3 regions of the Kitasatospora sp. NPDC059795 genome follow, and region 2 is predicted to be linked to each of the others. Evidence: riboswitches for the same ligand, from Rfam matches in the RefSeq annotation. Region 2 holds a riboswitch; each other region holds the start of a gene.
What was found. A riboswitch is a leader RNA that binds a small molecule or an ion and turns the genes downstream of it on or off. The one in region 2 is predicted to bind cyclic di-AMP.
Positions count from the first base shown of each region.

Region 1 (10,075 bases), on a different contig from region 2:
CCCCCAGGCCGCCCGCCAGCGCCACGAACGCCTCAACGACCGCACCGCCACCACCGACCGGCCCTGACGGCGGCGGTCCCGGAAAAGCCCGAAGGCCCCCACCCGGCGGGGGTGGGGGCCTTGGTCAACCGATTGCTGTACTCCGCCCGGCGGCAAGGCCGGCTGAGCACCACGGAGGACGTGGTCCGGCGACGTTGCCGGGCGGAGGGCCTCCGACTCATCGACCCGAAAAGACGGGTCGGCCGCTTACTTGCTGGAGGCGAGTTCCTTCTTGGGCTCGGCCGCGGCGGCGGGCTTCGGCGGAGCGGTCGCCTCCTGGAAGGCGTCGAACGGCTTCTCCATCTCGGAGAGACCGACGGTCTCGCGCTTGAGGAACATCGCCAGCGTCCAGTCGGTGAAGACCCGGACCTTGCGGTTCATGGTGGGGACCATCGCGCCGTGGTACAGGCGGTGGAAGTACCAGGCGAGGCGGCCCTTGAGCTTGACCTTGCCGAACAGGATCGCCACACCCTTGTGCAGGCCGAGGCCGGCCACCGCACCGAGGTTCTTGTGCTTGTACTCGGCCTGCGGGAAGCCGCGCATGCCGGCCACCACGTTGTCACCGAGGACGGCGGCCTGACGGACCGCGTGCTGCGCGTTCGGCGGGCACCAGGCGCCCTCACCGGCGGCCAGGTCGGGGACCTGGGCGTTGTCGCCGGCCGCCCACACGTAGTCGAAGCCCTGGACCTGCAGGGTCGGCCTGGTGTCGACGTGGCCGCGCGGGCCGAGCGGCAGACCGAAGCGGTTGACGATCGGGTTCGGCTTCACGCCGGCGGTCCACACGATGGTGGAGGCGTCGAACTCCATGCCGTTCTTCAGCACCACGTGCTGGTCGACGCAGGAGTCCATCGAGGTCTCGATGTAGACCTCGATGTTGCGCTCCTCCAGGCGGCCCTTGGTCCACAGACCCAGGTCGGGGCCCATCTCGGGGAGGATGCGGTTGGCCGCCTCCACCACGACGAAGCGCATGTCGTCGCGGCTGACGGTCTTGTAGATCTTGGCGGCGTCGCGCGCCATGTCCTCGACCTCGGCCACCGTCTCGATGCCGGCGAAGCCGCCGCCGATGACGACGAAGGTCAGCGCCTTGCGGCGGACGTCCTCGTCGGTGGTCGACTCGGCCTTGTCCAGCTGCGCCATGACGTGGTTGCGGAGGCTGATCGCCTCTTCCACCGTCTTCATGCCGATGCCGTGCTCCGCCAGGCCCGGGATCGGGAAGGTGCGGGAGACCGAGCCGGTCGCCACGACCAGGTACTCGAAGGGCAGTTCGTAGGCGTCGCCGGCCGCAGGCTGGATGGTGGCGACCTTACGGGCGTGGTCCACCTCGGTCACGTGACCGGTGAGCACCTCCGCCTTCTTCAGGGCGCTGCGCAGGGGCGCGACGAGGTTGCGGGGGGCGACGTTGCCGCCGGCCGCCTCCGGGAGGAAGGGCAGGTACGTCATGTACGACCGCGGGTCGACGACCGTGACGGTCGCTTCGCCGTAGCGCATCTTCTTGAGGATGCGCATCGCGGCATACAGGCCGACGTAACCACCGCCGACAATGAGGATGCGAGGACGCTCCGTGGTGCTCATATCCGAAAGTATCCACCCCCGCCTGACGGACCATTCGTGAGGCCCATCACAAGCTCCTGGACACCGGCTGCTACACTGCGCGCCCACACTTCCGGCCCCGGACCTTCTCCCGACCCCCGCCGACCGCCTTCGGTGACCGCCGAGGCACTCGGTGCCGCGCTGAGCAGCAACGATCCTTGCGGCGCACGGGTTCCCGAGTGCCCTTTCGATTTCTTCGGCGTGAACCGCAGGTTGCCTGCGATCCCATGAACCACCCACCCCGAGCGCCTTCGGTCCCACATATCGGACGGACCGGACACCCCGCTGGGCCGAAAGGCCCGATCGTCATGTGAAGAAATTCACGAAGCTTCTTGCCGGGACCCGCCGGGAGGCCCGCGCCGGGCCTCCCGGGGCGCCCGGGTCAGGCGATCGACCAGGCGATGCCGTCGAGGATGTCGTGCTCGGAGACCAGCAGCTCGGCGGCCCCGGTGCACTCCATGATCTCCAGCAGGACGAGTGCGCCGGCCGCGATCACGTCGACCCGGCCGGGGTGCATCACGGGGACGGTGGCCCGCTCGGCGTGCGAGGAGTGCAGCAGCCACTGGGCGGTCTCGCGGACCTGCTCGACGGTCAGCACCGCGTGGTGGATCTGCTCGGAGTCGTAGCCGGGCAGCTCCAGCGCGATCCCGGCGACCGTGGTGACGGTGCCGGCCAGGCCGACCAGGGTGGCGCCCTCGGTCAGCGGGACGCTCTTCCCGACGGTGTCCAGCGCGGCCCGGATGTCGGCCCGCGCGGCGGCGATCTGCTCCTCGGTGGGCTGCCCGCCGGCGAAGTGGCGCTCCGTCATCCGCACGCAGCCGATGTCCATCGAGTACGCGGCCCGGACGTCCTGCTCGCCGAGCACGAACTCGGTGGAGCCGCCGCCCAGGTCGAACACCAGGTACGGCGGGCGGTGCGGGCCGCCGAGCAGCTCGCGGGTGGCGCCGGTGAAGGACAGCCGGGCCTCCTCGTCGCCGCTGACCACGCTCGGGGTGATGCCGAGGATCTCCTTGACGCCCGCGGTGAACTCGGCGGCGTTCTCGGCGTCCCGGGAGGCCGAGGTGGCGACCATCCGGATCCGCTCCGGGCCGACGCCGTACGCGGCGATGACCTCCGCGTACTCGCGGCAGGCCGCGAAGGTGCGGTCCAGCGCCTCGGGGTGCAGCCGGCCGGTCCGGTCGACGCCCTGGCCGAGCCGGACGATCAGCATCCGGCGGTCCAGGTCGACGATCTCGCCGGTCTCCGGGTCCAGGTCGGCGATCAGCAGGCGGATCGAGTTGGTGCCGCAGTCGATCGCGGCGACCCGGGTGGTGGTCACGACTCGTCACCCTCCTCGGCCAGGCGGGCGGCGCGCTCGGCCCGCTCGGCGGTCAGCGCCTCCTTGGCGGCGATCGTCGCGGCGTGGTCCTCGGCCTTGGCGCGGTTGCGGACGACCCGCTCACCGGCGGCCTCGACCTCGGCCGGGCTGACGCACGGGCCCTTGGCCCACCAGTCCTCCAGCATGCCGATCGCCTCGTCGCCGAGCGGGTTGACGCCCTCGCCGGCCGCCAGCGAGTGGCCGACCAGCACGTGCAGGCACTTGACCCGGTCGGGCATGCCGCCGGCGCTGGGGAAGCCCTCCAGCACCTCGATGGCGTCCCGGCGGGCGATGTAGTCCTCGTGCGCGGCCCGGTACGCGGCGGCGAGCTCCGGGTCCTCGGCGAGCCGGGCGGTCTGCTCCTTCATCACGCCGTCCGCCTCCAGGGTGCCGATCAGCGAGGCGGCCTTGGGGCAGGTCAGGTAGTAGAGCGTCGGGAACGGCGTGCCGTCGGGCAGCCGGGGCGCGGTCTCCACCACGTCCGGGTTGCCGCACGGGCAGCGGTGGGCGACGGCGCGCAGCCCGCGCGGCACCCGGCCGAGCTGGGCGGCGATGGCGGCGACGTCGTTGTCGGAGACGAGAGGGTTCTGGTTGCTCATCAGCAGTCTGTTCGTCAGGTGGGGGGGCGGGTGGGGTGGCGGAGCTCAGGGAGCGGCGGGCGGGGCGGCGAGCGCGGTGTCGGCGGCGTCCACCGAGTCCCAGAACGCGCTGTACCAGGGACGGGCGGCCTTCGGCTTGCCGGCGGCGTCCGTGGAGGACTGCTTGTCGCCCGGCGCGGGCGGCGGGGCGACCGAGACGAACGGGGTCTCGCCCGGCAGCGCGTAGTGCAGCCGTTCCCGGGCCTGGGCCTTCAGGTACTCCGGGTCCTGCCAGCGGGCCTTCGCCCGGCGCAGCTCGTCGACCTGCTGGCGGGCGTGTTCGGCCTTGGCCCGCTGATCGGCGATCTCCGCGCGCTGCGCGATGTACTGCCGGGTCGGGTAGGCGAGTATCGCCACCAGCGAGCACAGGACGAGCACCAGCACGGTGGCCCGGCTGGTGAAGCGCGGGCGCGCCGCCAGTCCGGGAATCCTCCACTTGGCCATCTGGTCGCCCCTCCTGCGCATGCCGGTGCCCCGGCCCCACCCTACGCGGTGGAGGCCGGGGCACCGGTCACAACAGGCTCGGCGCTGTTCAGCCCTTGCTGTGCTTACTTGTCCGCAGAACGGCTGTGCTTACTTGTCCGCAGAGCGGAACCGGGGGAACGCCCCGCGGCCGGCGTACTCCGCGGCGTCGTCGAGGATCTCCTCGATGCGCAGCAGCTGGTTGTACTTGGCGACGCGCTCGGAGCGGGCCGGGGCGCCGGTCTTGATCTGGCCGCAGTTGGTGGCGACGGCGAGGTCGGCGATGGTGACGTCCTCGGTCTCGCCGGAGCGGTGCGACATCATGCAGCGGTAGCCGTTGCGCTGGGCCAGCTCGACGGCGTCCAGGGTCTCGGTGAGCGAGCCGATCTGGTTGACCTTCACCAGCAGCGCGTTGGCGGTGCCGGTCTCGATGCCCTTGCGCAGGCGCTCCGGGTTGGTGACGAACAGGTCGTCGCCGACCAGCTGGACCTTGTCGCCCAGCTTGTCGGTGATGGCCTTCCAGCCGTCCCAGTCGGACTCGTCCAGCGGGTCCTCGATGGAGACCAGCGGGTAGTCGGCGACCAGCTCGGCGTAGTACGCGATCAGGTCGGCGGCCGACAGGGCCTTGCCCTCGAACTGGTAGGCGCCGTCCTTGTAGAACTCGGACGCGGCGACGTCCAGGGCGAGCGCGACGTCCTTGCCCGGGGTGTAGCCGGCCTTCTTGATGGCCTCGGTGATGAGGTCGAGGGCCTCGCGGTTGGAGTCCAGGTTCGGGGCGAAGCCGCCCTCGTCGCCCAGGCCGGTGGACAGCCCGCGCTCCTTCAGCACGCCCTTGAGGGTGTGGTAGACCTCGACGCCCCAGCGGACGGCCTCGGAGAAGGACTCCGCGCCGATCGGGGCGATCATGAACTCCTGGATGTCGACGTTGGAGTCCGCGTGCGAGCCGCCGTTGAGGATGTTCATCATCGGGACGGGCAGCACGTGGGCGTTCGGGCCGCCCAGGTAGCGGAACAGCGGCAGGTCGCTGGCCTCGGAGGCGGCGTGCGCGACGGCCAGCGAGACGCCGAGGATGGCGTTGGCGCCGAGCGAGGACTTGTCCGGGGTGGCGTCCAGGTCGAGCATGGCCTGGTCGATCAGCCGCTGCTCGGTGGCGTCGTAGCCGACCAGCTCCGGGCCGATCTGCTCGATGACGGCGAGGACGGCCTTCTCGACGCCCTTGCCGAAGTAGCGGTTCTTGTCGCCGTCGCGGAGCTCCAGCGCCTCGAAGGCGCCGGTGGAGGCGCCCGACGGGACAGCCGCACGACCGGTGCTGCCGTCGTCGAGACCGACCTCGACCTCGACCGTGGGGTTGCCGCGGGAGTCGAGGATCTCACGGGCTACGACGACATCAATGGACGGCACGAGGCATCTCCTAGCGGAAGCGGATGTGTGGTCGTTACGCCCAGAGCCTAGCCGCAGACCTGCCCACGGCCACGCCCGGCCGGGCCCCGTCTCACCGTGTGGCCCGGCTACTCACTGGTAGTTCACCTGTTTGCCCGCCGACGGACCGCCCCGGGCGGCGCGAACTGCTCGGCGCGCGCCCGGAGCGGACGGATCGTCAGACGGATCGGGGGCCCGGACCGGCGGTCAGAGCGAGAGCACCTGGCCGGGGACGATCAGGTCGGGGTTGGCGCCGACCACGTCCCGGTTCGTCTTGAACAGCTGCTCCCAGCCGCCGGAGACGTTCCGCGCGCCGGCGATCCCGGACAGCGTGTCGCCCTGCTGCACGGTGTACGTCCCGGCGGCCTGCGCGGAGGTGGCCGGCTTCGGGGACTTGTAGCCCTGCTGCGGCGTCTGCGTCTTCGGGGCCTGCTGCTGCGCCTTCGACTGCGACGTGGTCGGCTTGGCCGACTTCTGCTGGGGCGCGTCCTGCCGCTGCTGCGAGCGGGAGGCGGTGTCCTGGGAGCTGCTGCCGCCGCCCTTGGTCAGGCCGGCCTTGGCCGAGCAGACCGGCCAGGCGCCGGGGCCCTGGGAGGCGAGCACCCGCTCGGCGACCGCGATCTGCTGGGAGCGGCTGGCCTGGTCGGCGCGGGACGCGTACTGCCCGCCGCCGTAGGCGCGCCAGGTGGAGGAGGAGAACTGGAGGCCGCCGTAGTACCCGTTGCCGGTGTTGATCGACCAGTTGCCGCCGCTCTCGCACTGGGCGACGCGGTCCCAGGTGTCGACGGGCGCGGCCGCCGCTCCGGTGGCGGACAGCAGGGGCAGGGCCAGGCCGACGGAGGCGACGCCGGCGGCGGCGACGACCTTCTCGGTCTTGGTGCTACGTCGGTGGCGGCCGGTACCGGTGAACAGCATGGGACTTCCTCTCCGCACGCCTGCGAGGTGAGCTGTCGGGTTCGGACCGGGAGGCTGGCCCGGCCGCCGGGGAGGGGGGACGCGACTGCGTCCGCTCCCGGGCGGCTTCACCCCAAGCCGTCGAGACTGCTACGGCGTTCACACCTGGGTCCCCCGCTCCTGTCCGAGTTCCTGGTCGGTGTCCCGAGGTCGCGGCGGACAGGACTCGGCGTGCCGCGTTCGGGGCCCACGGCTGCGGGCAGATCGGAGAGTAAGCAGAGCTGATGAACAATCACAAGCTCATATCACCGACATCACGCCGAAATTACGGACCTTCACTTTCTGCACACAAATCGTCCATGTATGTCCGGATTGCCCCTGACGGGGGCGCACCACGCGCCCCCGCTAGGCCAGTTGGGGGTTCCGGGCGGACGCTGGGCGGCTGCGGTCGAAACCGGGTCAGCGGGGCGTGAAGGAGACCGGGAGTTCGCGCAGCCCGCGCATGATCAGCCCGCCGCGCCAACGGAGTTCGGCGGGATCGGCCGCCAACTGGAGGTCCGGCAGCCGTGTCAGCAGTGTGCCGATCGCGCGCTGCCCCTCCAGCCGGGCCAGCGGCGCGCCGATGCAGTAGTGGATGCCGTGTCCGAAACCGAGGTGCGGATTGTCCGCGCGGGCCAGATCCAGGGTGTTCTCCGCGGCGAAACGCGCCGGGTCGCGGTCGGCGGCGGCGAGCACCACCAGCACCGGATCGCCCACCGGGATGTCCACCCCGCCGATGCTCAGAGGGCGGGTGGCGAACCGCCAGGTCGCCAGCTCCACCGGCCCGTCGTAGCGCAGCAGTTCCTCGATGCCGGTCTCCAGCAGGCCGGACTCGCCGCGCCCCAACGACTCCTGGAGCAGGGCGCGTTGGCCCGGGTTGCGGAACAGCGCGTAAAGCCCGTTCCCGACCAGGTTGATGGTGGTCTCGAAGCCGGCGAACAGCAGGATGAAGGCCATCGCCGCGGCCTCGTTCTCGGTCAGGTGCTCGCCGTGGTCACCGGCCCGGATCAGGCCGGAGATCAGGTCGTCGCCGAGGTCCGCGCGCTTGCGGTGGATGAGGTCGGCCAGGTAGCCGCGGATCTGCTTGACCGCGCGGCCCACACCCCCGCGCTTGCCTCCGGTGTGCCGAATCATCATGCCGGCCCAGTCCCGCAGCTCGTCCTGGTCCTCGGCGGGGACGCCCAGCAGGTCGCAGATCGCGTAGATCGGCAGCGGGAAGGCGAACTCGTGGATCAGGTCGGCCTCGCCGCGCTCCGCGAAGGAGTCGATCAGGCGGTCGGTGAGCTGCTGCACCCGCGGTTCGAACTCGGCGACCCGGCGCGGCGTGAACGCCTTCGACACCAGGCGGCGCAGCCGGGTGTGGTCCGGCGGGTCGATGTTCAGCAGGTGGGTCATCAGGTCGGCCTGCCGCTCGCCGGGGATGCCCACCCGGCCGGTGCGGTGCGCCTGTTCGCTGTGGTGCGCCGGGTTCTTGGAGAGCCGGGGGTCGGCCAGCGCCTGCCGGGCGTCCGCGTACCGGGTGACCAGCCAGGCCTCCACCCCGCTGGGCAGCGTGGTGCGGTGCACCGGGGAGTGTTCCCGCAGCCAGGCGTACGCGGGGTACGGGTCGGCCGCGAACTCCCAGGTGAAGAGTTGCGGATGGGTGGCGTGGGGCTGATCTGGCATGTCTTGACCGTATCTGGAACCGGCGTCGCGTGAGTCTGGTCACCTGACGGGTAATTCCTGTTGCGGAGCGTCGGGGCGAGCCTACGATCCTCCGATGAACCACAGTGGGCGGCGTGCGGACCGCCCCGGTTTCGCTCTGAAAGGGGAGCAGGCCATGCGAGTAGCCGGTGCAGTGGTGGTCATCGCGGTGCTCGACGGGGGCGAGGGGGCCGACCTGGCCCGCCGGTTCTCCGCCGCCGGCGCCGCCGGTCTGCTCATCGCCGATCTCCGCCCGGGCGTCGCGGAGGACCTGGCCGCCGAACTCGACCGTCCCGGCTGCCCGGTGGTCGGGGTGTCCGGCGACGTGCACCACCCGGCGGACATCGCGGCGCTGGTCGACACCGCCGTCAAGCACCTCGGCCCGATCGACCTGTTCGCGGTGGCCGGCCCGGACGGCGAGCGGATCGTCCAACTCTCCGAGCTGCCCGGGCACTTGGACCCGCTGGCGGAGCTGCTGGCGCTGGTCGGCGAGGCGATCGGCGAGGTCGTGCCGGCCCAGCGGCGCCCGGTGTCGGACGTCCCGCTGGCCGGCTGACGACGCCCGTCAGTCCGTCTCGGGCAGGCCCTCGGCGGCCCGCACCGCGCGGCGGTAGCGGCGGGCCGCCGCCCGCAGTGCCGCGTCCACGTCGACGCCCTGGTCGTAGCCGCGCTGTGCGACCGCCAGCAGCAGGTCCCCGGCGGACTCGGGGGTGAGCTCGGCGGGGAGCTCGTACGGCGCGTCCGGCACTCCGGTGAACCGGGCGCGGCGCACCCGGGAGACCAGCTTGGCCGCGTAGGCCAGCGCGGGCAGGCCCGCGGGGACGCCGTCCAGGACCGATTCGCGCTGCTTCTCGGCGGCCTTCAGCTGCTCCCAGTTGGCCTCGGTCTCGGCGGAGTCGCGGACGCTGACGTCGCCGAAGACGTGCGGGTGGCGGTACATCAGCTTCTCGACGATGTCGCCCGCCACGTCGTCGATCGAGAACGGGTCCTCGGCGTGCTCCTCGGCGATCCGGGAGTGGAAGAGGACCTGGAGCAGCACGTCGCCGAGCTCCTCGCGGAGGGTCGGCCGATCGTCCTCCTCGATCGCCTCGACGAGTTCGAAGGCCTCCTCGACCAGGTACTTCACCAGGCTCTCGTGGGTCTGCTCGGCGTCCCACGGGCAGCCGCCGGGCGAGCGCAGGCGGTCCATCACCGAGACCAGGTCGAGCAGCCGGGCGCCGGGCAGGTCGTACGAGCCGGGCAGGACCTCGATCTCCGGGTGCTCGCCGGCCTCCTCCACCGCGATCCGGGCCAGCGCGTCGGTCAGCCCGGGGTCGCCGTCCGGGCTCTCCAGCCACACGGCGGGGGCCTCGGCGAGCAGCTGCCGGGCCAGCGCCGGGGCGGTGCCGCGTTCGATCAGCCGGGGCTCGACACCGGCGGCGCGCAGCGCGGGCAGCTGCGGGTGGTCGGCGGCGCCGACCAGCACCGCGGGCGCCGAGCGGAGGGCCTCCCAGGCGGGCCAGGAGAGCAGGCCGGGGGCGATGCGGTGGGTGGTGGTGAGCAGGATCAGCTTCGGAGTGTCCACGCCACCGAACCTACAACGAGCGTCCCCGCGGCCGACGAGCGCTTTTCTCCCGGGGCGGGCGTCACGCCGCGGGCTGGACCATGAGCTGGCGGGTGACGGCCAGCAGGTCGGCGGGGGTCAGTTCGGCCAGCAGCGTGGTGGCGTGCTCGATCAGCGCGGCGGCGGCCCCGGTGAGCGCGGCGTCGTCCAGCGGGCGGCCCGGCAGCGGGAGTCCCTCGGCGAGCATGCTCTGCACGACGGTGTACAGGTTGGCGCTGGCGGCCTCCCTGATGGTCAGCGAGAGGTGGGTGGACGGCGCGCCGTCCTCGGCGCGGGCGCGGTGCGCGTACCCGCGCGGCACGTACAGCACCTCGCCCGGGTGCAGCACGGTGTCGAGCAGCACCTCGCCGG
Region 1 is NZ_JBHWID010000002.1:214,715-224,789, reverse strand. It holds gene ACFV4P_RS04970 (DNA-binding protein) at 1-67, shown strand, start outside; gene ACFV4P_RS04965 (NAD(P)/FAD-dependent oxidoreductase) at 247-1,611, opposite strand; gene ACFV4P_RS04960 (exopolyphosphatase) at 2,012-2,947, opposite strand; partial or broken gene ACFV4P_RS04955 (DUF501 domain-containing protein) at 3,073-3,585, opposite strand; gene ACFV4P_RS04950 (septum formation initiator family protein) at 3,631-4,068, opposite strand; gene eno (phosphopyruvate hydratase) at 4,198-5,487, opposite strand; gene ACFV4P_RS04940 (transglycosylase family protein) at 5,713-6,420, opposite strand; cyclic di-AMP (ydaO/yuaA leader) riboswitch at 6,424-6,607, opposite strand; gene ACFV4P_RS04935 (cytochrome P450) at 6,859-8,103, opposite strand; gene ACFV4P_RS04930 (SDR family NAD(P)-dependent oxidoreductase) at 8,258-8,677, shown strand; gene ACFV4P_RS04925 (MazG family protein) at 8,687-9,685, opposite strand; gene ACFV4P_RS04920 (JmjC domain-containing protein) at 9,747-10,075, opposite strand, start outside.
Region 1: another riboswitch for cyclic di-AMP. It lies ahead of ACFV4P_RS04940 (transglycosylase family protein); the one in region 2 lies ahead of ACFV4P_RS19300 (transglycosylase family protein).

Region 2 (10,075 bases):
CGCGTCCTCCCAGGTGTGGTGGGCGATGCAGCCCCGGAAGGTGATGCCGTGGCTCATGTGCGGCACGAACGCGTGGCTGCCCGCGTCGCGGACGACGACGCCCTCGACCACGGTGCCGCGCGAGGCGTCCTGCAGCATGTGGAAGTGCAGTCCGTACCGGCCGAGGACGGGTTCGGTGACGGGCTGCCCGTTCCAGCTGTCCTTCCCGGCGGCGCGCGGCCCGAGCCGGCTCAGCGCCGCGTGCCGGATGTCGGCCGGGCGGCTGGAGGTCAGGTGGACGTGGGCGCGGCCCTGTTCGGTGCCTTCGACCCGGACGTTGCGGGTCAGGTTGAGCACCTCCGCGCCGAACACCGCACCGCCGCCGACGCCCACCCGGGGGTGCGCGTGCTGGAGCGGCGCGGCGAGGGTGAGGTTCGGGCCGTCGATCCGCTGAATCGTCGCCAGGTCGTACGCCTCGGAGAAGCCCTCGGCGTCGGGCGGCGCGGTCGGGGTGACGGCGAGTTCGTCGCCCACCTGCCAGCCCTCGGGGGCGGCGGCCAGCCGCACCGTGCTCTCACCCGCCTTCAACTCCCCGGCGGCCCGCACCCACGCGGTCCGGGGTGCGCCGTCCAGGCGCAGGTAGCCGCTGCCGGTGACCCACAGGCCGGTGTCGGTGTCGACGACGGTCATGCCGCCGCCCTGGAAGCGGTGCTCGTCGATCCCGGGGAAGCGCAGCGTGTGCGTGTGCGCCGCATCGGGGGCGAGCGCGAGCACACCCCGCACCTCGACGTTCCCCCCGCTCTCCAGCGTCAGCGACCGGCCCTTGGCGAACACCAGCGAGCCGCCGGTGTCGATCAGCAGCGAGCCGACCCGGGCATCGGTGTCCAGCACCACCTTGTCGGTGATCCGAACAGCGCTCCCCGCCCCGGGTGCCTTCCCGCCCCACCCCTTGACGTCCGACCACTTCCGCCCACTCTCGTCCAACGCGGGCAGACCCTGCGTCGGCTGCGGGCCCGCGGGCGCCACCGCCGCCCCCGCGAGCGACTGCCGCAGCGCCACTCCCCCACCGACGGCCGTCACCGACCCGACCGCCAGCCAGGTCAGCATTCGCCGCCGCCCCAGCAACGGCCGCCGGTGCCGCCCGTTCTCCCACTGCTCCACGATGGCCGCCTCCCGAATCACCCAGCAGGGACTCCGAATCGTCGGGGGCAGCATAGGTGGCGGGTCCATCGGGAATCGGGGACTTCCACAACGGTTAAGCATTCTGACGTATCGTCATTCGTCAGTTCGACAGAAACGGGTGCCCGGCGGAGTTCCATGGTCCGTCAGCAAAGGCGGACAGAAGCACTCAAATCACCCCACTGACTCGATCGCAAATGCCACCAAGACGAACATTTACTCACCAAGCGGCATAACACCCTAAAACGGGCACAAGATCGCCAACTCCCTGACGGCGCAGCAGTTCTCGCCGACCCCACCGCAGTTCGCCGGGAATTCCTTGATCGCGCTTTCCGGGCCCGGTGACGGCCGTCACAGGCATTTGCTAATCATCCTTAAATCCGCTTAATCTCCTGCCCACGTTCGTGGACACACGGACCCAGCTCACCCGGAACGCCGAATCCTGCCGCCGGGCGAGCCGGCTCATGCGAAACGCACCGCGGCAGGGGCGGGGGAACCAGGTAAGTCGCCCTGGGGCGGTCCTGACGGACCGGTCCGGGGCTAGGGGTGAAGCCGGGCGCACCGGAAGGTGCGCGCGGCCGGGCAACTCCAGCCCGAATCCGACAGCTCACCTCGCAGGCGTGGGAGAGGAACGCACCTTCATGCTGCCCGTCAGCTCCAAGCGCGCCCGCCGTCTGATCGCCACCACCGGCGTGGTGGGCATCGGCCTCACCGTCCCCGGCCTGATGGCCGGCACCGCCTCCGCCGCCTCGGTCGCGACCTGGGACAAGGTCGCCCAGTGCGAGTCCACCGGCAACTGGTCGATCAACACCGGCAACGGTTTCTACGGCGGCCTCCAGTTCACCGCCTCCACCTGGGCCGCCTTCGGCGGTACCGCGTACGCCCCGCGCGCCGACCTGGCCACCAAGGACCAGCAGATCGCCGTCGCCGAGAAGGTGCTGGCCTCCCAGGGCCCCGGTGCCTGGCCGGTGTGCTCCGTCAAGGCCGGCCTGACCAAGGGCGGCGAGACCCCGCAGGTCGACACCTCCGCCAAGTCCTCCGGCTCGCAGGACACCGCGCAGAAGCAGTCCCCGGCCCCCAAGGCTCAGGCCCCCAAGGCTCAGACCCCGAAGACCCAGGCCCCGCAGAGCCAGGCCCCGAAGCAGGCTCCGAAGCAGCAGGCCCAGCCGCAGACCGCCCCGGCCGCCAAGGCGGACGGCAGCTACACCGTGGTGGCCGGCGACTGGCTGTCCGCCATCGCGCAGAACCAGCACGTCGATGGCGGCTGGCAGAAGCTCTACGACCTGAACCGCTCCGTGCTCACCGAGGGCGCGGACATGATCTACCCGGGTCAGAAGCTGGCGCTCGGCAACGTCTCGGTCGCCGAGGCCCCGGCCCAGCAGTCCGCCCCGGCCGCCAAGTCCTCCTCCAACGGCTCCACCTGGAAGAGCAACCGCTCCACGGGTTCCGACACCGCCCCGGCCAAGCCGAGCACCCCCGCCAAGCCGAGCACCCCGGCGAAGAGCACCCCCGCGACCACCACCGCGAAGACCACCACGACCACCACGACCAACGCCACCACCGCCGTCAAGGCGACCGGTTCGAAGGCCGCGGCGATCGACTTCGCGCTGTCCAAGGTCGGCCAGCCGTACATCTACGGCGGCACCGGCAACGGTGGCTGGGACTGCTCGGGCCTGACCCAGGCCGCGTTCCGTCAGGCCGGCATCAGCCTGCCGCGCGTCGCCGCCGACCAGGCCGACTACGCGACCCGTGTCTCGCTGAACAGCCTGCAGCCGGGCGACCTGCTGTTCTGGTCGAACAACGGCTCCAACTCGGGCGTCTACCACGTCGCGATCTACATCGGCGACGGCAAGTACGTCGAGGCCGCCAACCCGAAGTCGGGCGTGAAGACCGAGACCATCGCCAACTGGGCGCCGGACTTCGCCGGTCGCGTCTGACCCCTCGCACGGCACCCACGCACGGCACCCGCGCACGGCGCTCTCGCACGGCGCACATCCACCCGCACAACGCTGCCCCCGAAGACCTGGTCGGCTTCGGGGGCAGCGGCCTGTCCGACGTCGAAGCCGACGATCACGCTGGACGTGGACCTCGCGCTGGAGGTGCTGCTGAGCGACCAACCTCCGCTACCGGCAAGGAACTTACCGTCTAGTAAGTTTGCGACGGAGTCCCTACCCTGGGCGAACCCCCATCCCACCCAAGGGAGTTCGCTGATGGCACACCCCCTCGCCCGGGCCGCCCGCGCCGCGCACCTGCGCGACCGTGCACCCGTCGAAGTGCTGCGCGAGAACGACCGGGTCGTCGAGGCCCGCACCCCGTACCTGGTCCCGCCGCCGGACGCCGGCAGCCTCGCCGATCTGCCGTTCCGCAACGCCGAACTCGCCCCGGACGCCGAGGTGTTGACCAGGCGCCGACCGGGCGGCGGCTGGCAGCCGGTGACCGCCCGGCAGTTCGCCGACGAGGTCGCCGCGACCGCCCGCGGCCTGATCGCCGCCGGGGTGCGGCCCGGCGGCCGGATCGTGCTGATGTCCCGCACCCGCTACGAGTGGACGCTGCTGGACTTCGCCGCCTGGGCGGCCGGCGCGTCCCTGGTGCCGGTCTACCCGACCTCCTCGGTCGAGCAGACCGAGTGGATCCTCCGCGACTCGGGTGCGGTGCTGGCGGTCGCGGAGGACGCCGGCACCGCCGAGGCGCTCACCGCGGCGATCGCCCGCACCGGCGACACGGTGACGCTGTGGCGGCTGGACGAGGACGCCGTCGCCACCCTCGGCACGCTCGGAAAGGCCGTCCCCGATGGGGAGTTGACGCAGCGCCGGGCGGCGCTCGGCCCGGACAGCGAGGCCACCCTGATCTACACCTCCGGCACCACCGGCCGCCCCAAGGGCTGCCTGCTCACCCACGCCAACTTCCTCACCGAGGCGGCGAACTGCCACGCCATGCTGGAGCCGGTGTTCACCGCGGCGACCGGCGAGGCGCCGTCCACCCTGCTGTTCCTGCCGCTGGCACACGTGCTGGGCCGGATGATCCAGGTGACCTGCGTGTTCGGCCGGATCCGGTTCGGCCACAGCCCGTCCCTGAAGCCCGCCGAACTCCGGCCCGACCTGGCCGAGTTCGGCGCCACCTTCCTGGTCGGCGTGCCCTACCTGTTCGAGAAGATCCACCAAATGGGCCGGGCCGAGGCGCAGGCGAAGGGCGCGGTGCGGGTCTTCGACCGGGCCGCCGAGGTCGCGGTGCGCTACGCCCGCGCCGAACTCGCCGCGCTGTCCGGCGAGGGCGCCCCCGTCCCGCTGTCTCTGCGCCTCGCACACGGGCTGTACGACGCCCTGGTGTACCGCAGGGTGCGTCAGGCGATGGGCGGCCGGATCCGGTACGCGATCAGCGGCGGCTCCTCGATCGACCCGGAACTGCTGCTGTTCTTCGCCGGCGCGGGCGTGCTGGTGTACGAGGGCTACGGGCTGACCGAGACCACCGGCCCGTCCACCGTGAACCCGCCGCTGCGGCCCCGCCCGGGCACCGTCGGCCCGCCGGTGCCCGGCAGCGCGGTGCGGATCGCCGAGGACGGCGAGGTGTTCCTGAGCGGCGGCCAAATCTTCGACGGCTACTACGAGTTGGGCGCGGAGCGGCCCGAGCGGGAGCAGTGGTTCGCCACCGGCGACCTGGGGCGGCTCGACCAGGACGGCTACCTGACCATCACCGGCCGCAAGAAGGAGATCCTGGTGACCTCCGGCGGCAAGAACGTCTCCCCCGGCCCGCTGGAGGACCGGCTGCGCGCCCACCCGCTGATCAGCCAGTGCCTGGTGGTCGGCAACGGCCGCCCGTACGTGGGTGCGCTGATCACTCTCGACCCGGAAGCGGTGGAGCACTTCCTCCGCCAACGCCCGCCGACCGCCGCCACGGACACCGCCCCCGCACCCGAGATGACCAGCGCGATCCCGGTGCACCCCGCCGTGCTGGCCTCGCTCGCCGAGGCGGTCGGGGCCGTCAACTCGACCGTCTCACGCGCCGAGTCGATCCGCCGGGTGCGCGTGGTCGGCGGCGACTTCACCGAGGAACGCGGCCTGCTCACCCCGTCCCTGAAGGTCCGCCGGCAGGCCGTCACCACCGCCTACCGCCGCGACATCGAGCAGCTCTACACCTGAACACGCCTGCGGCCCCCGGGAGTTCCCTCCCGAGGGCCGCAACGGGTGCCACAAGCCACCAGCAAATAGCGTCAGTTGCGCGGACCGGACCCGGTGGAGCCGCGCATCACCAGCTCCGGCTGGAACATGAACTCCGAGCGCTGCGCCGGGTTTCCGCCGACCTCCTCCAGCAGCGCGTCCACGGCGGCCGTGGCCATCGCCTCGACCGGCTGGCGCACAGTGGTCAGCGGCGGCTCGGTGAACGCTATCAGCGGCGAGTCGTCGAACCCGACCACCGAGACGTCCTGCGGCACCGACAGCCCCCGGCGGCGCACGGCGCGGATCGCGCCGAGCGCCATCATGTCGGAGCCGCAGACGATCGCCGTGCAGCCCTTGTCGAGCAGCGCCTGCGCGGCGGCGTGCCCGCCCTCCACGCTGAACAGCGTGTGGTGGATCAGGTCCGCGGCCTCGTCGGCGGTCCGCCCGGTGAGCTGCTGGAGCGCGGCGGTGAAGCCCTCGATCTTGCGCAGCACGGGGACGAAGCGCTTCTGTCCGACCGCCAGCCCGATCCGGTCGTGCCCGAGCTCGACCAGGTGCTGCACGGCCATCCACATCGCGGCCCGGTCGTCCGGGGAGATGAACGGCGCGGCGATCTTCTCGCTGAAGCCGTTGATCAGCACGAACGGGACCTGGCGGCCGGAGAGTTTGGCGTACCGGTCGTGGTCGGCGGTGGTGTCGGCGTGCAGTCCGGAGACGAACACGATGCCGGCCACGCCGCGTTCCACCAGCATCTCGACGAGTTCGTCCTCGGTGGAGCCGCCCGGGGTCTGGGTGCACAGCACCGGCGTGTAGCCGTGCCGACTGAGCACCTGTTCGATGACCTGGGCGAGTGCGGGGAAGATCGGGTTGCTGAGCTCCGGGGTGATCAGGCCGATCAGCCCGGCGCTGCGCTGGCGCAGCCGGGTGGGCCGTTCGTAGCCGAGCACGTCGAGCGCGGCCAGCACCGTCTGACGGGTGGTCGCGGAGACGCCCGCCTTACCGTTGAGTACGCGGCTGACGGTGGCTTCGCTGACCCCCGCCTGGGCCGCGATGTCGGAGAGTCGCGCTGTAGTCACGACCCCAGAGCCTACTGCGGCCATCTCAGACCGCCCACCATGCGGTGCTGTCGGCGGGCAGTTCGACGCTCTCCCCGTCCGACTCGACCGCGGCCTCGGCGGTGGAGGACAGCAGCATCCGACCCGGCGCGGCGATCCGGACGGCCTCCCCGGTGGTGTTCGCAGTGCACACGAACGACCCTTCGGCGGCTTCGCGACGGAACATCAGCACGCCCTCGGGGGCGGCCAGCCACTCGACCTCGGTGCCGGCGCCGAGCGCGGGCTGCTCGCGGCGGACGGCCAGCGCGGAGCGGTACAGCTCCAGCGTCGAGGTCGGGTCGCCGGCCTGGACCTCCACCGAGAGTTCGGCCCAATCGGCGGGCTGCGGCAGCCAGCTCGGGCCGCCGGCGACCGGGCCGAAGCCGTACGGCGCCTCGGTGCCGGACCACGGGATCGGCACCCGGCAGCCGTCGCGGAAGCCGTCCTGGCCGGCCTGCCGGAAGAACGACGGGTCCTGGCGGACCTCGTCGGGCAGGTCGGTGACGTCCGGCAGGCCGAGCTCCTCGCCCTGGTAGATGTACGCGGAGCCGGGCAGCGCGAGCATCAGCAGGGTGGCGGCGCGGGCCCGTCGGAGGCCCAGCGGGCGGTCGCCGGCGGTGCGGATCTGGGTGCCCAGGCCGCCCGGGTTGGCGAACCGGGTGGCGTGCCGGGTGACGTCGTGGTTGGACAGCACCCAGGTGGTGGGGGCCTGCACGGGGCGCATCGAGTCGAGCGAGAGGTCGATCACCTCGCGCAGCTTCGCGGCGTCCCAATCGGTGCCCAGGTACTGGAAGTTGAACGCCTGGTGCAGCTCGTCGGGGCGGACGTAGTTGGCGGTGCGCTGGACGGTCGGGGTCCAGGCCTCGGCGACGCCGATCCGGTCGCCGGGGTACTCGTCGAGGATCTTGCGCCAGCTGCGGTAGATGGCGTGCACGCCGTCCTGGTCGAAGAACGGCATGACGTCGTTGCCGAGCAGCTTCAGCTGGTCGTGGCTGCCGAGGTCGGGCAGGCCGGGGGCCTTGACCAGGCCGTGGGCGACGTCGATGCGGAAGCCGTCGACGCCCATGTCGAGCCAGAACCGCAGGATGGAGCGGAACTCGTCGGCGACCGCGGGGCTGTCCCAGTTGAAGTCGGGCTGCTCGGGCGCGAACAGGTGCAGGTACCACTCGCCGGGGGTGCCGTCGGGGTTGTCGCTGCGGGTCCAGGCGGGGCCGCCGAAGATGGACTCCCAGTCGTTGGGCGGGAGTTCGCCGTTCTCGCCCTTGCCGGGGCGGAAGTGGTAGCGCTCGCGCAGCGGGGAGCCGGGGCCCTCGCGCAGCGCGCGCCGGAACCACTCGTGCCGGTCGGAGGAGTGGTTGGGCACCAGGTCGACGATGATCCGCAGGCCCAGTTCGTGGGCGTCGCGGATCAGCCCGTCGGCGTCCAGCAGGGTGCCGAACATCGGGTCGACGGCGCGGTAGTCGGCGACGTCGTAGCCGGCGTCGGCCTGCGGGGAGGCGTAGAACGGCGAGAGCCAGACCGCGTCCACGCCGAGGTCGCGCAGGTACGGCAGGCGGCTGCGGATGCCGGGCAGGTCGCCCATGCCGTCCCCGTTGCCGTCGGCGAAGCTGCGCGGGTACACCTGGTAGATGACCGCGTCCCGCCACCAGCCGCCTCTGGAGGCCCCGGTGGTCGCAGCAGTCGTCCGAGCGGCGGGAACGGCGGCGGGCCGGGAGGCGTCGGCCAGGTTCTGGGTCATTGGACAGTCATCCCTTGGGTGCTGTGGAAGGTGACGGAGGTTCAGGACTTCGCGGCGCCGGCCGTCAGACCGGTCACCAGGTGGCGCTGCACCAGGTAGAAGACGAACGCGGCGGGGATCGCGATGAGCACCGAGGTGGCGGCCATCAGCTGCCACTGGTGGTCGTGCTCGCTGACGAACGAGGACAGGCCGACCGCCAGCGTGTACTTGCTGGACGAGAGCATGAAGGTGGAGGCGTAGGCGACCTCGCCCCATGCGGTGAGGAACGAGTAGAACGCGGCCACCGCCAGGCCCGGGCGGGCCAGCGGCAGGATCAGCCGCCAGAAGGTGCCGAACGGGGACAGCCCGTCGACCCGGCCGGCCTCGTCGATCTCCATCGGGATGGTGTCGAAGTAGCCCTTCAGCAGCCAGGCGCAGTACGGCACGGTGGTGGCCGAGTAGACCAGGATCAGACCGGTGTAGCTGTCCAGCATCTGCAGGTTGGACAGGATGTAGTACATCGGCACGATCAGCACCGCGATCGGGAACATCTGGGTGACCAGCAGGGTCCACATCAGCTGGCGGTGGCCGGGGAAGCGCATCCGGGAGACCGCGTAGCCGGTGGAGGCGGCGATCAGGACGCCGATCACGGTGGTGCCGCCGGCCACGATCGCGGAGCTGCCGAACCAGCTGAGGAAGTCGGTGTCGGACAGCACCCGGCTGTAGTTGGCGAAGGTGGCCTTGTCCATGATCTTCGCCGGGTGCAGGTAGTCGTTGTCGTCCGGCCCGAGCGAGATGTACGCGATGTACAGCACCGGGAACAGGGCGATCAGGCTGGCGAGGATCAGCGTGCCGTGCGCGAGCACGGAGGCCGGCTTCGAGGACTCGCCGCGCGCCCGGACCTTGGCGGGTCGTCCGGCGGGCTTCGCGTCCTCGGTGGCGGGGCGGTCGGCGGTGAGAGTCATGGGGCTACCTGCCTGGTCGTGGTCCTTGGGGTTCAACTCGGCCGCGGCGCTCATCCGTTGGCCTTCTCGTTCCGGGCCAGCCAGCGGCGGTAGAAGGTGGTGAAGACGATCAGGATGGAGAGCAGCAGGATTCCGTAGGTCGCGGACTGCGCGTAGTCCGCGGGCTGCTGGCCGAAGCCGAGGCGGTAGGCCCAGGTGACCAGGATCTGCGCGTCGGGGGCGCCGGAGCCGAACAGCAGGAAGATGACGGCGAACTGGTTGAAGGTCCAGATCACGCCGAGCAGCACGACGGTGGAGGAGACGGTCCGCAGGCCCGGCAGGGTGACGTAGCGGAACCGCTGCCAGGCGGAGGCGCCGTCCATCTCGGCGGCCTCGTACAACTCGGCCGGGATCGACTGGAGTCCGCCGAGCAGCGAGATCATCATGAACGGCACGCCGACCCAGGTGTTGACCAGGATCGCGGCGCACTTCTGCGCCAACGGGTCGGACAGCCAGCCGGGTTCGGGCAGGTGCAGCATCGACAGCAGGCCGTTGACGGCGCCGCCGTCGGCGAGCATCAGCCGCCAGGAGAAGACGGTGACGAAGGTCGGCACCGCCCACGGCAGGATCAGCACCAGCCGGTACAGGCTGCGGCCGCGCATCTTGCGGTTGAGCAGCATCGCCAGGCCCAGGCCGATGCTGTAGTGCAGGAGCACGCAGATCGCGGTCCAGATCACGGTCCAGATGAAGTGCGACCAGAACCGGTCGTAGGCGGTCGGCCCCCAGAGCACGTCCGCGTAGTTGTCGAGTCCGACGAAGTCGAAGCTGTCGGGTATGTGGTTGACGCCGATCTGCCGGCCGACGTTGAGGCTGGTGGCGTTGGTCAGGGTCAGGTAGAAGCCGCGGACCAGCGGATATCCGACCAGCACGCCGAGGACGACCACCACCGGCGCGATCATCGCGTACGCGTACCAGTACTTCGAGTACGACAGCCTGATGCGCTGCACG
Region 2 is NZ_JBHWID010000008.1:350,111-360,185, reverse strand. It holds gene ACFV4P_RS19305 (hypothetical protein) at 1-1,140, opposite strand, end outside; cyclic di-AMP (ydaO/yuaA leader) riboswitch at 1,621-1,792, shown strand; gene ACFV4P_RS19300 (transglycosylase family protein) at 1,779-3,095, shown strand; gene ACFV4P_RS19295 (AMP-dependent synthetase/ligase) at 3,369-5,294, shown strand; gene ACFV4P_RS19290 (LacI family DNA-binding transcriptional regulator) at 5,366-6,412, opposite strand; gene ACFV4P_RS19285 (glycoside hydrolase family 13 protein) at 6,414-8,144, opposite strand; gene ACFV4P_RS19280 (sugar ABC transporter permease) at 8,186-9,088, opposite strand; gene ACFV4P_RS19275 (carbohydrate ABC transporter permease) at 9,139-10,075, opposite strand, start outside.

Region 3 (10,075 bases), on a different contig from region 2:
GTTCCGCCGCGCCCGTCCCCGCGCAGCCCGGTCCCGCGCAGCAGGCGCAGGAAGCGCCGCAGACCCCCGCCCCGAGCCGTCGTCCGCTCTGGGTCCTGGGGGCCGGCTGGGTGGTCACCCGGACCCTGCTCGTCCTGGTGGTCTCGGGTGTGCTGCGGATCGCCAGCACGGACGTGACCGCGGACGTCTCGGTGATCTACCACAGCTGGTACGAGGTGCTCTGCACCGGCACGTTCCCGCTGGACGACGTGACCTGGCAGTACCCGCCGGGCGCGGCGCTGGTGATCCTGCTGCCGGGCCTGCTGCCGTGGTCGTACCTGGTGTCGTTCTTCGTGATCTGCGTGGCGGTGGACGCGGCGGCGATGGCCCTGCTGATGCGCGCGGGCGTGCGCCGGGGCCGCAGCTACCTGGGCGCGTGGTTCTGGCTGGTGGGCGTGCCGCTGCTCGGCCCGACGGTGTACTGCCGGTACGACATCATCGTGACGGCGCTGGCGGTGGCGGGTCTGCTGGTGGTGCTGCGCCGCCCGGCGCTGGGCGGCGTGCTGCTGGGCCTGGGCGGTCTGCTCAAGATCTGGCCGCTGCTCGCGCTGTTCGGCACCCCGCGCGGCCGCCGCACCCGCCGCGCGTGGACGTCGGCGGCGACGTTCGCGGGGGCGCTGGGCTTCCTGCTGACGGCCGGCATGAACGGGGCGTTCGAGTTCCTGAAGTTCCAGTCGGAGCGCGGCATCGAAATCGAGTCGCTGGGCGCGCTGCCGCTGCACTTCGCGAAGCTGGCGGGGTCGTGGCACGGCACCGTGACGATGAACTACGGCTCGGTGGAGTTCCTCGGCCCGTGGGTGCCGGTGATCTCCAAGGTGATGGTCGGCATGACGGTGGCCGGTTTCGGCTGGCTGCTGATCTGGCGGCTGCGGGCGGCCCGTTGGACCTCGGCGACCACCTTCGACGCGGCGCTGTGCGCGCTGCTGATCTTCACCGCGACCAGTCGGGTGATCAGCCCGCAGTACATGATCTGGGTGGTCGGCCTGGCCGCGGTGTGCCTGACGGTGCGCCACACCAGCCAGCGCCCGGTGGCGGTGCTGGTGCTGGTGGCGACGGTGCTGACCACGCTGGAATTCCCGGTGATGTTCGGGACGGTGAACCGCAGCGAGCTGCCCGGCGTGCTGGTGCTGACGGCCCGCAACCTGGTGCTGCTGGCCGCCACCCTGGTCTCGGCGTACCGGCTGTGGCGCTCCACCCGCCGCCGGGAGGCGGTGACCACGGTGGTGCTGCCGGCCGGTCAGGTGGGCCCGCAGTACCCGGTGCGGCCGGGCATCGCCTACGAGCAGGACCTGCTGGACGACCTCACCCCGGCCGACCGGCCCTGACCGCCCCGGCCGGACCCGACCGCCGCCCGGCCCTGCAAGTTTCTGAAAGTGCTTGCAGGGCCGGGCTTTTCGCTGCCACCATCGCCGGATGATCGACTACGACATCCTGATCGTCGGCGGCGTCGGCGTGGACACCATCGTCCGGGTGGACCGCCTGGAGATCCCGCCCGGCCGCGACTCGGCGCACGTCCCCCCGGTCCTCGACTACCCGGCGCACACCGGCAACGGCGTCGCGCTGGCCTGTCACGCGCTGGGTCTGCGCACCAAGCTCGCCGACTTCCTCGGCGAGGACCCGCAGGGCGCCCTGGTGCTGGCCGAGTACGCCCGCCGCGGTCTGGACTTCAGCCACCTGCCCGCCCCCAACGGCACCCCGCGCAGCGTCAACCTGGTCGACGCGGACGGCCTGCGGTTCTCGTTCTACGACGGCCGCCACCCGGCGGACGCCCGGCTGCCGCGCGCGTTCTGGCTGCCGCTGCTGGAGCGCTCCCGGCACGTCCACCTGTCGATCACCGGCGTCAACCGGGACATGTACCCGGACGTCGAGCGCCTGGGCCTGCCCAGCTCCACCGACCTGCACGCCTGGGACGGCGAGAACGAGCACCACCGGTTCTACGCACTCCGCTCGGACGTGGTGTTCCTGTCCGCGGCGGGCCTCGGCAACCGTCCGGAGGCCGTGATGCGGTCGATCCTCGAACACGGCCGGGCCGAACTGGTGGTCGCCACCGCGGGCTCGCACGGCGCGTTCCTGCTGACCCGCGAGGACGAGGCGCCGCGGCACTTCCCGGCGGTGGACCCGGGCGCACCGATCGTCGACAGCAACGGCGCGGGCGACGCGTTCGTCTCCGGTTTCCTGCAGCGCCGGCTGGCGGGCCGCCCGGTCGAGGAGTGCATGCGCGCGGGCTCGGCGGCCGGCGCGTTCGCCTGCACCACGGCGGGCACCCACACCGCGTTCCTGGACGCGGCGGGCCTGGACCGGGCGCTGGCGGGCTGACCGATCAGTCCCGGAGGGTGGCCACCTCGGACTCCCAGTTCTTGGTGAACTCCGCGACGCCCAGGCCGAGTTCGGTCCGGAAGGCCCGGTCCAGGCCGCCGCTGCCGTTCTGCCCGACCGCCCGGTACAGCGCCACCAGCCGCTGCGGGCCGTGCCGGCGCGCGATCAGGTCGCAGGCCAGCCAGGACTGCTCGTAGGCCTGGGCGATCCCGGCCGAACCGGCGGTGAAGGCGTCGTCGGTGGGCAGCCCGACGGGCATCCGCCCGTTCCGGACGTCCCTGGCCAGCTCGGGGGCGATCTGCCGGGTGGTGCGCCCGGTGCCCTGGTAGCCGGTGTAGTCGGCGACGCCCTCGGACAGCCACAGCGGGGTGGCCGACCTGGTGTCGGCCCGCGTCGCGACGTGGGTCGCCTCGTGGGTCACCACCACCCGCCGGCCCAGCGGGCTGAGCTGCCGGTACGCGTCGGGGTTGACCACGATCCGGTCGGCGGGGGTGTGCGTCGGCGCGCCGCCGACCGCCAGGGTGACGGCCGCTATGCCCTGGTAGGCGTCCGCCGAGACGTCCATGCGGCGGGCGAACTGCTGGACGGTGAGCGGGAGTTCGAGCAGCAGCCGGCCGGGCCTCCAGGGGCCCCAGACGCCTTCCACGGTGGGCACCGCACGGTCGGCGAGCTCGGCGAGGTCGGCCAGTTCGGCCTCCTCGCCGAGGCCCAGCACCGTGCTGTGCTGCCCGTTGGCGGTCCGGACGGTGCCCAGGTCCCAGGGCGCGACCGCGCCGACGGGCACCTCCCGGAGCACCCGCCAGCCGGCCGGCTCCCGCTGGAGGTCGATCTGCCGCTCCAGCAGCGCCGGATAGTCGTCCACGCCGGCGATCCGGTAGCCGAGTTCGGCGCCGACGGTCAACCGTTCGACGCCGGGCACGGGTTCGGTGAAGGTGGTGAGCCGCAGGGTGTACTCGCTGAACCGGATCGCGGCGGTGCGGGTCAGCAGGTCCCGGTCGGCCTCCTCGGCGCCCGCCGCGGTCGGCAGCCCGCCGGGGTCGCGCCGCAGGATCGCGCCCGCCCGCCGGGCCAGCACCTGCGCGACGGCGTCCCGGGCGCCGGACGGCGCGCCCGGCCCGGGCGGGACGGCGGCCGGGGCGGCGGGCCCGGCCGGAAGCACCCGGGGCAGCGACAGCTGGGCGGCGCACCCGGCGGCGACCAGCAGGGCGGCCCGCCGGGACAGCGAAGCCCCGGCCTGCCGCGGGGCTTCCGGCGGCAGGTCGGTGACCAGGGGCTCGTGCTGGCTCAGACCCGCACCACCGAGTTGACCGGCATCGCGCCGACGCTCTCGTAGCGGACCCTGGCGCCGGGGTGGGGGGCGTGCACGACGACACCGCCGCCGGCGTACATGCCGACGTGGTGCCTGTCCTTGAAGAAGATCACCAGGTCTCCGGGCCGGGCTTCGGCGAGGCTCACCCGCCGACCGGCCGTGGCCTGTCCCTGCGAGGTCCGCGGCAGGGTCACTCCGGCCTGCCGCCACGCCCAGTACATCAGACCGGAGCAGTCGAACGCGCCGGGGCCGGTGGATCCGTACACGTACGGGGAGCCGATCTTCGAGACGGCGGCGTTCAACGCGGCGGCGGCGCGGTCGGAGGCGGCGGGTTCGTCGCCGAGGTCGAGCCGGTCGGTGCCGCGGGTGGCGCGCTGCTGGGCGTCCCGGGCGTCGTCGGCGGCGAGCCGGTCGCGCTCGGCGGCGCCGAGGCCGCCCAGCAGCAGCTGGGCCCGGGTGAGCCGGCTGCGGACCTCGTCCTTGGCGGCCGCCAGCCGTTGCCGGGCCGCTTCGAGCTCGGCGAGCTTGGCGGTGGTCTCCTGCCGGCGCTGGTCCAGCCGCCGCTGCCGCTCGTTCAGGTCGCGCAGGACGTCGTTCTGCCGGGCGGTGGCCTGGCCGAGGGCACGCGCGCCGGCCAGGTAGGACGCCGGATCGTTGTCGAGCATCAGCCGAACGGTGGGATCGAGGCCCTGGGAGCGGTACTGGGCGGCGGCCACCGCGCCGAGGTCGGCGCGCAGCCGGTTGAGGTCGTCCTGCCCGGAGGCGACCTGGCCCTGCAGCTCACCGGCCTCGCGCTGCAATCGTTTCTGCTGCTCCTGGGCGGCGTTGTACCTCTCGGAGGCCTGCTCCGCCTCCTCGTACAGCTGGTCGACCTGCGCCTTGACGTCGGTCCGGTCGGGCGGATCGGCCGGTGCGGCGCCGGCCGGGGCCACGCCCAGATGGAGCACCCCGGTCGCGGCGGCGGTGAGTGCCAGCGCGCGGGCGAAGCGCTGGACACCGGGCAGTGGGGGGCGACGGTGCACGGACACGTGCGACGGCTCCGTTCCTACGGCCTGCCCGTCGCCGCCCGCTGGTCGGGCGGCCGTCCGCACGGGGGGCCGGGGCAGAGGTTAGCGAGTCGGACGGATCCAGTCCAAACCCCGACAACATCGAATATTCGACCGCGAATCGGACACCGGAACGACTACGGCCCGGCACCCCCTGTGCGGGGTGCCGGGCCGAGCGGAGTGCGGGTCCGTCAGATCCGGACGATCTTGACGATCGGCATCACGGTGGCGGACTCGTAGCGGACCTGCGCGCCGGTGTGCGGGGCGTGCACGATCTGCCCGTTGCCGACGTACATGCCGACGTGGTGCATGTCGCCGTAGTAGATGATCAGGTCGCCGGGCTTGGCGTTGGCGATGTTGGTGCCGATGTTGGTGCCGGCGCCCGCCTGGGCCTGCGAGGTGCGCGGGATGGACACACCCGCCTGGGCGTACGCCCACTGCATCAGGCCGGAGCAGTCGAAGGTGCTCGGACCGGCCGCGCCGTACGAGTACCAGCTGCCCAGCTTCGACAGCGCGGCGCTCATCGCGACGCCCGCGTAGCCGGCCGGGGCCGGCGCGCTGAGGTCGGTGCGCGTGGTGTCGCGGGAGGCCCGCTCGGCCTGGCTGCGGGAGGCGTCGGCGGCCTTCGCCTCGGCCGCGTTCAGCTCGTCGCGCTCCTTCTGGGTGAGCGTGTTGAGCAGTTCCTGCGCCTTGGCCAGCTTGCCCTTGATGTCGTCCTTGTCGGCCTGCAGGGCCTTCGTGGTGGTGTCCAGCTCGGCGAGCTTCTGCTCCGCCTCCTTGCGCTGGCCGTCCAGCTTGGCCTGCTCCGACTTGAAGCTCTTCAGCAGGTCCGACTGGGTGGCGCCGACCGTGTTGAGCGCGCCCGCCTGCCCGAGGAAGTCGTCCGGGTTGCTGGAGAGCATCAGCTGCATGGTCTGCGGGATGCCGCCGTTGCGGTACTGCTCCGCGGCGATGTTCGCCAGGCTGTCCTGGACGGTGGTGACCTGGTCCTGCTGGCGGGCCAGCTGGTCCTGGAGCTGCGAGACCTGCTTCTGCAGGGCCTGCTGCTTCTCCGCGGAGGCGTTGTACGCCTCGGTCTTCACCTCGGCCTGCTCGTTGAGCTGGTCGACCTGCTGCTTGACCTGGTCCTTGGTGGGCGCCGGGTCGGCGTGCGCGCCGGTCTGGGCGGACAGCGCCACGGCGGTGGCGGCAGCGGCAGTGAGAATCGAGACCCGGGCACGGCCGACGGGCTTGGGACGACGATGGGACGCCACGAAGGCGGACTCCTTCTTCCTCACACACCGCCTACCGGGTGAGCTGACGGGTTCGGGCCGGAAGAGATGCCCTACAGCGCCTCACCGACCGCTGTCGCGGCCGACCTGGCGCCGATTCACCCCGGGGGAACGTGGTTCCCCGGCTCCGTTCGACAGCACCCCGGTGGGGCATCCCCGTCGGCGGATCGCGTTCTGACGATCCGCCCGCTGCGTCACGGACTCGGCGGCGACCTCCGCCGTCGCCCCCCTTGGGCGATCGACTCTGCGGCGGTCGAACCAAGACCCTAGTAACCGATCCGTGATCCGTTCAAATCCTTGTCCGAAAAAAATCTGAATCTGAGTCAATTACAAGGACGAAACTGACCGAATGTAAGGGATTCGTTGCGCAGTGCGTAGCATTTCCCGGTGCCCGCACAGAAAACGCGACGCCCGGACGTGTGCGAGATCACAGCGGTATCTCGACCCGTCCGGGCGTGTCACAGCGCGTCAGTTGCGGCCCTCTGTGGGCATATGTCCGATTCTTCGGGTCGTCAGACCCGGCGGATGGTCGAGATCGGCATCGCGTCCACCGGCATGGTCTTCACGACGTCACCGGTGTGCGGCGCGTGCACCACCATGCCGCCGCCGATGTACATGCCGACGTGGTGCCGGTCGCCGTAGTAGACCACCAGGTCACCGGGCTGCGCGTTGTGCCAGTCGGTGCCCACGCTGGCGCCGACGCTGCCCTGCGCCTGCGAGGTGCGCGGCAGCGAGACGCCGGCCTGCGCGTACGCCCACACCATCAGGCCGGAGCAGTCGAAGCTGCCCGGACCGGTCGCGCCCCACACGTACGGCGCGCCGCGCTTGCCGAGCGCCTTCGAGACCGCGACACCGGCGTAGCCACCGGCCTGCGGCAGGTTGCTCAGGTCGACCCGGTCGGCGCCGCGGGAGGCGGTGCCGCCGCCCTGGGTGATCGAGAGGCGGTCGGCGGCGGAGAGCGTGTTGAGCAGGCTCTGCGCCTCCTCCAGCTTGCTCTTGACCTCGTTCTTGGCGTCGTTGAGCGCCTGGGTCGAGCTGTCCAGCTCGGCCAGGACGGCCGCGGCCTCCTGCTTCTGCTGGCTCAGCCGGCGCTGCTGGTCCTCCAGCGACTTCAGGGTCTCCGCCTGGGTGCTGGCGGCCTGGTCGAAGGAGGACGCCTGGGACAGGTAGCCGTCCGGGTCGGAGGAGAGCATCAGGCGCACCGACGGGTCGATGCCGCCCTGCCGGTACTGGTCGCCGGCCACCGCCGCCAGCCCGGAGGACAGCTCGTTCAGCTGCTCCTGGCCGCGCGCGACCTGGTCCTGCAGCTGGTCGGCCTGCTTGCGCAGCTGGTCGGCCTTCTCCTTGGCGCCGTTGTACTTCTCGGCCGCCTGCTCCTGCTCGTCCAGCAGCTTGTCGACCTGCGCCTTGACCTCGTCCTTGTTCGGCTTGGCCGGCGCGGCGTGCGCACTCACCTGGGCCGACAGGGCGACCGCGGTCGCGGCGGCAGCGGTGAGCACGGTCACCCGGGCGCGACTCGGCTGCTTGGGACGGCGGTGGGAGGCCAAGGTGGTGCTCCTTCTTCCTCTGGACTCACCCGATCGAGCGACAGTCCGGAATATAGGTTTGACGCCAGACCCTAGTGAAGTCTCCACCCCCGCGTCCACTCCCGGGGGGCTTTCGGTTCCCGTTCCCCGCCCCTCTTCACCACACCGACACACTCCGGACGCCCCACCGTCGCTGACCGCCCGTCAGTGCGTCCGAATCACCCCGCTCAGCTGCGCGACAGCCGGTTCAGCAGCAGCACCGAGGCCACCGGGCGGGCGCCGGCCTTGCGCACCCCGTCCGCGACCTCCTTGTCGGCGGAGACCACCACCACCGGCCGGCCCTGCGGCTCGGCCCGCACCATCCGGCGGATCAGCTCGTCCGCGGTCTCCCCGGTCCGGCTGAACCGGACCCGCACGCCGCGCGGCGGGGCCATGATCACCGGCACGTCCAGGTCCTGGCCGTCGAACACGCAGGTCACCTCGGCCTGGGTCCGCTGGGCCAGCATCGCCAGGCCGCCCAGCAGCCTCAACCGCTGCTGCTCCAGCGGCAGTTGCGGGTATCCGGTCTTGGTCACGTTGTAGCCGTCCACCACCAGGTGGACCTGCGGGATGGCCAGCAGCTGGTCCAACAGCGCCGGGTCGTCCTCGGCCAGGCCGCGCCGGGCCACCGCGTGCGGCGAGGCCGAACCGGGCTCCACGGCCTCCACCAGGTCGGCCGGGCGCAGCGCCGTCACCGGCAGCGCCAGTTCCCGCTGCAGGCCCTGCGCGGACTGCAGCACGGTGTCCAGCAGCAGGCGCAGCCGCATGTCCTCGACGCTGCGGCCCTCCCGGGCGGTGCGCCGGCCGGTCTCCACGGCGGCCTCCAGCTCGGTGATCCGGTGCCGCAGCCGGCGGGCCTCGATCTCGGCGGCGCTGTGCTCGGCCGCGGCGGCGGCCCGGGCGGCCTCCAGTTCGGCGGTCAGCCGGCGGGTCTCGGCCTGTGCCCGGCGGGTGTCGGCCTCCAGCGAGCGGACCTTCTTGCGCAGCGAGTCGGCCTCCCGGCGCACCCCCTCGGACTCGGCGCGGTGCCGGTCCAGCTCGGCGCGGGCGGCGGCGCGGGCCTCGGCCAGCTCCTCCTGGAGCCTCTCGGCCAGCCGGGTGGCCTCGGCGGCGGCGCCCTCGGCGTCCACCCGCTCGGCCTGCTCGCCGGCCTCCTCGACCAGCCGCCCCCAGCCGGTGGGCCGCACCAGGTAGGCGGCGGCGGCCACGTCCATCGGGTCGGCGGCGGCCGGCACGGTGCCCGCCTCCAGGGCGCGCACCAGGTCGGGCTGGCCCAGTCGCAGCCGCTCGGCTATCCGCACCCGGAACGCCGGGTCGGACTCCAGCGCGGCGGCCAGCGCGGTGGCCGCGTACTTGGCCCGCCGGGCGGGGGTGAACTTGGCGTACGGGCGCAGCGCGGCGGGCAGTTCGCCGGCCGGGATGCCGCCGAGCGCGTCGGAGGCGATGCCCACCACCCGGCGGCGGACGCCCTCGGGCAGCGCCCGACCGGCCGTCTCGCCGTTGCCGTCCTCGCCGCCCGGGGCGGTCTCCGGGGTCTGCTGGACCGGACCGGGCGCGGTCCCGTCCGTGCCCGTGGGCGCGTGCGCTGCCTCCGCCACAGTTCTCGGCTCCGATCCTGGTCCGGGCGGGCCCCGGCGGGTGCCGGGGGCGTTGGTGTCCGCCGCTGCTTGCAATTGTCCCGTCTACCGTGCCGCACCGACAGCACCCCGCCGACGAGTCCGCCCCGCGTTCCCGTCCGGGGCGCGGACGGGAACGCGGGGCGGTGGAAGTGCGTCAGCCCTGCTCGGAGCCGCCGTCCGCGGACTCCTCGGCGCCCGGGCGGGCCACCAGTTCGACCTGGTCGACGGCGTTGCACCAGCGGCAGCGCACCGACTCGACGGTCTCGGCGAGCACCTGGGTCTCCTCGACCTTGGAGTCGCCGGACAGGTCGAAGTGCACGAAGTCGATCACCCGGGAGGACCGGGTGACGTCGAAGCGGGTGAGGTTGCCGCACAGCGTGCAGCGCCAGCGGGTCTCGGCGGTCGGCGCGGCAATGGTCATCAGAGTGGTCCCTCTCGGCTGGTCCCGGTTTCCGGGTCTCCAGCCTATTGCCTGTGCCGCCGCGCCCGGGTCACCGGTCCACTGCCCGGACGCTCACCCACTCGGAGCAGCGCCCGGTGTCGCGGGTGCGCCCCCGAGGAATGCTCACCTTCATGGTGCTCTCCGCCCCCGCCCGGGCCGGTTCGCCGACGGCCGAGCAGACCGCCCGCACCCCGGTCGTCAGCTACCTGTTGATCGCGCTGTCCGCGCTGGTCCTGCTGCTCGGCCCGGCCGGCCTGAACCCGATGTACGGCAGCGGCGCCGCCCGGGCCTGCGCCGAGCAGCGCTACGAGCACCGCTGGGGCGCCGTGCCCGCCGAACTGCTGAGCGGCCACCCCCTGGCGGCCGACCGGCTGACCTCGGCGACGCCCGGCTGCACGCTCCCCCCGACGCCCGGCAAGATCCCCGAACTCTCCGTCCTCACCTCGCTGTTCGTCCACGCCGGGTGGC
Region 3 is NZ_JBHWID010000004.1:370,777-380,851, reverse strand. It holds gene ACFV4P_RS11260 (glycosyltransferase 87 family protein) at 1-1,364, shown strand, start outside; gene ACFV4P_RS11255 (carbohydrate kinase family protein) at 1,453-2,355, shown strand; gene ACFV4P_RS11250 (hypothetical protein) at 2,360-3,514, opposite strand; gene ACFV4P_RS11245 (NlpC/P60 family protein) at 3,640-4,692, opposite strand; gene ACFV4P_RS11240 (NlpC/P60 family protein) at 4,902-5,963, opposite strand; cyclic di-AMP (ydaO/yuaA leader) riboswitch at 5,978-6,128, opposite strand; gene ACFV4P_RS11235 (NlpC/P60 family protein) at 6,494-7,528, opposite strand; gene ACFV4P_RS11230 (NYN domain-containing protein) at 7,735-9,144, opposite strand; gene ACFV4P_RS11225 (hypothetical protein) at 9,320-9,586, opposite strand; gene ACFV4P_RS11220 (rhomboid family intramembrane serine protease) at 9,739-10,075, shown strand, end outside.
Region 3: another riboswitch for cyclic di-AMP. It lies ahead of ACFV4P_RS11240 (NlpC/P60 family protein); the one in region 2 lies ahead of ACFV4P_RS19300 (transglycosylase family protein).